Idiomarina loihiensis L2TR: one gene and its partner. Each later gene encodes a partner of the first gene's protein in a complex. Links are inferred from orthologs where the notes say so. Each region holds a gene or a part of one and is shown on either strand. Other genes may lie near its edges.

The links.
Region 2: the proteins of accD (region 1) and accB are in contact, whole or in part, in a solved structure (PDB 8UXZ), measured with the Escherichia coli proteins. The link is inferred for Idiomarina loihiensis L2TR from one-to-one orthologs.

Annotation. Positions count from the first base shown.
Region 1 is NC_006512.1:1,084,490-1,087,739, forward strand. Bases 1-2,989 are described here. They hold accD (acetyl-CoA carboxylase, carboxyltransferase subunit beta), read right to left. Parts: upstream 1,940-2,989; coding sequence 1,061-1,939; downstream 1-1,060. Other genes in these bases: folC (bifunctional tetrahydrofolate synthase/dihydrofolate synthase), read right to left, coding at 1-1,061; truA (tRNA pseudouridine(38-40) synthase TruA), read right to left, coding at 2,031-2,816; IL_RS05220 (FimV/HubP family polar landmark protein), read right to left, coding at 2,828-2,989. In the rest of the region: more of IL_RS05220, read right to left, coding at 2,990-3,250.
Region 2 is NC_006512.1:2,447,295-2,450,125, reverse strand. It holds accB (acetyl-CoA carboxylase biotin carboxyl carrier protein), read right to left. Parts: upstream 1,729-2,831; coding sequence 1,273-1,728; downstream 1-1,272. Other genes in the region: IL_RS11730 (protein-disulfide reductase DsbD), read right to left, coding at 2,346-2,831; aroQ (type II 3-dehydroquinate dehydratase), read right to left, coding at 1,743-2,201; accC (acetyl-CoA carboxylase biotin carboxylase subunit), read right to left, coding at 1-1,252. UniProt on the Escherichia coli protein: This protein is a component of the acetyl coenzyme A carboxylase complex; first, biotin carboxylase catalyzes the carboxylation of the carrier protein and then the transcarboxylase transfers the carboxyl group to form malonyl-CoA.

The DNA of each region.
Region 1 (3,250 bases):
GCAGAAGCCTGAGAACTCAATGCGTTAGCGACACCGGCATGGTCTTTGTCACTTAACATCCCCACAACAGCAAAAATTTTATGTTGTGGATAAAATTTATTCAAATAGCGACTAGCATAAACTGCAGCCTGCGGGTTATGCGCAACGTCCAGCAAAACTTCAATACCATTAACGGTATCAGGTTGCATTCTCCCAGGTAAACTTGCCTGAGTAATACCTTCACGAATAGCCGATAAGCTGACTGGTAACGGCAATTGTTCGATAGCCGCAATGGCTGTTGACGCGTTGATAAGAGGCAGTTTTGGTAACGGCAAGTCATTCAATTGGGTGTTCTGACTACGATAACTCCAGCTTTCATCGTATTCGGTACGATGAAAGTCACGCCCGACTTGATAAAGCTTAGCCCCGATGCGCTCCGCGCTTTCTGCAATACTGGCCGTTGGACTTGCTTCACCACAAATTAATGGCTTACCCGATCTGGCAATACCGGCTTTTTCATACCCAATGTGCTCACGATTATTTCCGAGAAAAGCAATGTGGTCGATGCCGATACTGGTGACCACAGCCACGTCTGCGTCAACACAGTTAACCGCGTCTAGACGCCCACCCAGGCCTACCTCAAGAATAGCGACATCCGGAGACTGGCGACCCATTAACCAAAGCGCCGCTAACGTACCAAACTCAAAATAAGTTAATGACGTATTGTTACGAGCCTGCTCAATAGCATGAAATGCTTTAACGTGTTCGGAGTCCGGCAATTCTTGCGCATTAACCCGAACTCGCTCGCGATACTCGGTAATATGCGGTGAGGTATAAACGCCGGTAGTGTAACCTGCCGCCTGCAGAATCGTTTCCAGATAGCAAACTGTTGAGCCTTTACCATTGGTTCCGCTAACCGTTATGACTAAAGCTGCCGGCTTTAATACGCCGGCATTAGCAGCCACTCTGGCTACACGCTCCAGACCCATATCGATATTTTTCGGATGAAGTTTTTCGAGGTAGGTCAGCCACTCCTGCAGTGATGCAGTCACTGCAGGAGCTGATGAAGATATCTCCGCCATTACTCGTTTACACTTACTTCCGTAGCTTCGGTAGAAGGTAAGTTTTGCATTTTCGCCAACAAACGGGCAACAGTATCGCGCATATCACGACGGTCGGTAATCATGTCGATAGCCCCATGTTCCAGCAGGAACTCAGCGCGTTGAAAACCTTCCGGTAAGGTTTGACGAACCGTTTGTTCAATAACCCGAGGTCCGGCAAAGCCGATGAGAGCTTTTGGTTCAGCAATATGAATATCGCCCAACATTGCCAGACTCGCAGAAACACCACCCATGGTCGGGTCGGTTAATATCGAGATGAACGGCAGGCCTTCTTCGCTCATACGAGCTAAAGCCGCAGAGGTCTTAGCCATTTGCATTAACGACATCAGAGCTTCCTGCATACGAGCACCGCCGGAGGCAGAGAAACATACCAGCGGAATACGATGCTTAAGGCAGACTTCGGCAGCCAGTACAAACTTAGCCCCTACCACCGATGCCATGGAGCCGCCCATAAAGTTAAAGTCAAAGGCAACCGCGACTAGAGGAACGCCTTTTACGGTACCTTTCTCGGCAATTAGGGCGTCGTTCTCACCCGTGCTTTTTTGCGCGGCAGCAATACGGTCTTTGTATTTTTTGGAATCTTTAAAGCGCAGAACATCTTTTGGCTCTAAATCTGTGCCTATTTCTTCGCGATTGTCTTTATCCAGAAAAATATCTAAACGGCTGCGCCCGGTAACCCGCATGTGATGATCACACTTAGGGCAAACATTAAGGCTGCGTTCTAAATCAGCCTTATAAATAATATTGCCACAGGCCGTGCACTTGCTCCACACGCCCTCTGGAACGCCACGTCGTTTGTTAATTTTTGGCTTCGCAAGAATTCTTTCTATCCAGCTCATACTATTCCGCCCAAAGGCTGTTATTAGTCAATTTGATGTAGCTTACATGGTACCACAAATGGGTCAAGCAAAGAGGTCATAACAGTGACTCTTAATCGCCTAGCCACAAAGGTCCCAGTGGAGCATCGGGTATATTATAGTGTTCCGGGTAAGTTACTGCCACCAGGTAAAGTCCGCCGGGTTTCGCTGTAGCTGCAGCCTTGGTGCGGTCTTTCTGTCTTAACAATTCTCCAATCCAGTCCGGTGGCTGCAGGTGCTGACCAACAACGATCAAACTGCCGACGATATTTCGCACCATGTGATGCAAAAAGGCATTCGCCGAAATATCCACGATAATATAGTCGCCACGGCGTTCAACCGTTAAATCGGAAACCTTACGAAACGGGGTATGCGACTGGCAATGAGATGCCCGGAATGCAGTAAAGTCATGTTCACCGACAAGCGCCTGAGCAGCTTCTTGCATAACTTCAGCGTCAAGTGGTTGATGATAATGACTGACCCCTGCCGAATGGATCCCCGGACGGAATCTGGTATTGGCAATAATATAACGGTAACGTCGCGACGTAGCGCTAAACCGCGCACTGAACTCACTGTCAACTTCCCGCGCCCAGCGTACAGCAATACCAGCGGGCAGATTACTGTTCACTCCTAACGTCCAGGCAACATCAGCTCTTGGTACCGGGACATCAAAATGCACGATCTGTGCGGTAGCATGAACACCAGCATCCGTTCTGCCGGCACAAGTTACCTCAACAGGCGCATTCGCTATTTTACTCAAAGCCTCTTCAACACACTGCTGAACACTGGCTACTTCACGTTGTCGTTGCCATCCATAATAACGACTGCCGTCGTATTCAAGGCATAAGGCCATTCGCATACTACTTTATCCTACGAATCTAGTTTCTGTTGCAGCGTCTTAGCTTCATTTGCCAGCGCTTCATCATCACCTTCTGCTAATTGCTGAAGAATCTCCCGAGCTTCGTCCTCTTCGCCCATTTCAATATAGGCTCTGGCAAGATCAAGCTGACCCGACGGTTCATCATCTTGTGGAGCCCCTTCGGCATCTCCAGATTCATCATCCGGTAAAACGTCTTTTACTGCCGACGACTGATAGCGATCACTGTCTTCGTCTTCCTCATCGGCATCCGCCATTAAGGAGTCAATATCCACAAATTCATCGTCGTCGGTAGCGCTAAATGCATCAGTTTCGGCTTCGCTTTCGGTGTCGTTTTCTTCTGTAGCCGGCTCATCTTCATCGACAATATTATCCGCATTATCGGAACCACCAAATAGCGACTCTAAGTCTTTGTC
Region 2 (2,831 bases), 1.4 Mb from region 1 along the record:
TATTGGTTTTAATGTCTTCGATGATCAATTCATTTAAAGCATTACGCATACGGGCAATAGCAATATCACGGTTTTCGCCGTAAGTAATCAGCTTGCCTATCATCGAGTCATAGTTCGGCGGAACTTTGTAATCCGCGTAAACGTGTGAGTCCCAACGCACACCAAAGCCACCCGGAGAGTGGAAACGGGTGATAGTGCCCGGTGACGGTGTAAAGGTTTCAGGGTCTTCGGCGTTAATCCGACATTCAATGGCATGACCACGAATGACAACATCTTCCTGGCTGACCGAAAGCTGACGACCGGCTGCAATGCGCAACTGCTCTTTAATCAAGTCGATACCTGTGACCATCTCGGTAACCGGATGCTCAACCTGAATACGGGTGTTCATTTCAATGAAATAGAATTCACCATTTTCGTACAAGAATTCAAATGTACCAGCGCCACGGTAGCCAAGCTCTACACAAGCTTTGGCACAACGCTCACCAATAAATTTACGCATTTCAGGGGTGATACCCGGCGCAGGTGCCTCTTCAACCACTTTCTGGTGACGACGCTGCATCGAGCAGTCACGTTCACCTAAATGAATGGCATTGCCTTGTCCATCGGCCAGAACCTGAATTTCCACATGGCGAGGGTTTTCAAGGAATTTTTCCATATAGACAACAGGGTTACCGAAGGCTGCGCGAGCTTCGTTCTGAGTCATAGTGATAGAGCTGAGCAATTCGCTCTCCTCGCGTACAACCCGCATACCACGACCACCGCCGCCGCCTGCTGCTTTAATAATAATGGGGTAACCAATGCGCTTAGCAAGCTTCTTATTACGTTCGTCGTCGTCATCCAGAGGGCCATCCGACCCCGGAACGCAAGGAACGCCGGTTTTCTTCATTGCCTTAATGGCTGATACTTTGTCGCCCATAAGACGGATAAGATCCGGCGTTGGTCCAACAAAAATGAAGCCAGATTGTTCAACTTGTTCAGCAAAATCGGCGTTTTCGGCCAGAAAGCCGTAACCCGGGTGAATAGCTGCTGCATCCGTAATTTCAGCGGCGCTGATAATACGGGGAATGTTCAGGTAGCTCTCGTTCGCTGGCGCTTTACCTATGCAAATTGCTTCGTCTGCAAGTAAAACGTGTTTAAGGTTTCTATCAACCGTTGAATGAACTGCCACTGTTTTAATGCCGAGCTCTTTACAGGCTCGCAGTATGCGCAGTGCAATTTCGCCACGGTTGGCAATGACCACTTTATCTAACATGACAAATACCTGCGGTTACTTTATTCGATGATAAACAGTGGCTGATCAAATTCAACCGGCTCTTCGTTATCTACTAAAATCTGTTTAACGACACCGGATTTGTCTGCTTCAATCTGGTTCATCATTTTCATTGCTTCAATAATGCACAGTGTTTCGCCGGCATTAACGCGAGAGCCAACAGTAACGAAAGGCTTTGCATCAGGAGATGGAGCTTCGTAGAAGGTTCCAACCATAGGAGAGCGAACAACGTGGCCGCTAATTTCTTCACTGGCTGGTTCAGCCGCTGGCTGGCTTGCCGGAGCTGATTGTGGCGCTTGCTGAGGGGCGTGTTGCGGTTGTGGCGCGTATTGCATCGGTGCAGGCTGCGCACTGTAACGATTAATCCGAACTGACTCTTCGCCCTCGGTAATTTCCAGTTCTGCTACGCCAGATTCTTCAACGAGCTCGATCAGTTTCTTAATTTTTCGGATATCCATGCTAACGTCTACCTTTAGTTATCTGTATTGTTCAATGTAGTTAAAGCTGCTTGTAATGCGTATTCATAACCACGGGCGCCAAGCCCGCAGATAACACCGTCAGCCACGTCTGCCAAATAAGAATGGTGGCGGAAGCTCTCACGGCGATAAATATTGGAAAGGTGCACTTCAATAAAAGGGATTTTCACAGCCAATAACGCATCGCGTAATGCCACGCTGGTGTGTGCGTAGGCTGCCGGATTAATCACAATATAATCTACGGAGTCTTTGGCGGCTTGCTGGATCCAGTCAATTAACTGGTGTTCAGCATTGGACTGACGGAAATCTAGTGCTGTTGCGTGTTGTTTAGCAATGGCTCCCAGCGAATCAGCGATATCATCCAGGCTTTGCTTACCATAAAGCTCTGGTTCACGCTGCCCCAGTAAATTTAGATTCGGGCCATTGAGCACTAATATTTTAAAACGTTCTGCCATTGTGCCGCCATTTGCTGTGAAGTTACGGAAACTATTAAAAGTGACCACAACTTTCAGTTTGGGTTCCTATAACAACAGTATTATAGGGAAAAAAAGCAAGATTGCAGCACTTTACTGGTCTTATCAGCGCATTTAGGCACAAGTTTACTCGGAAACTATCTTTTCCAGATGCTTTTTGAAATCCTCAGCGTTCATATAACCGGTAACCCGGTATTCAGGGCGTTCGTTGCCTTCAGGGTCAAAGAACAGAATGGTGGGTAGCCCCAGCACCTTGTAGCGACTCAGAATCTCAACGTCTTGCGCGTTATTGCGGGTAACATCGGCCTGAATGAGTTTAAACTCCTGAAACTGCGCCTGAACCTGCTCATCTGAAAAGGTGTACTGCTCGAATTCCTTGCAGGCCACGCACCAGTCCGCATAAAGGTCTAGCATTACCCATCGGTCACTTTCTGCTACTTGTTGTTGTATGTCGCTGACATTACTAACAACAGTAAAAAGGCCGTGACTTTTTTGTTCCAGTTGCGCTTTATTAACCTGCCAGTAACTGCCTGTAGTAGCCGCCGCTGCTAAGAGTACAATAGTGATAACTTTCGTGGTGATCCGAAGCGGCTGGCTTATCGAAACAGCCAG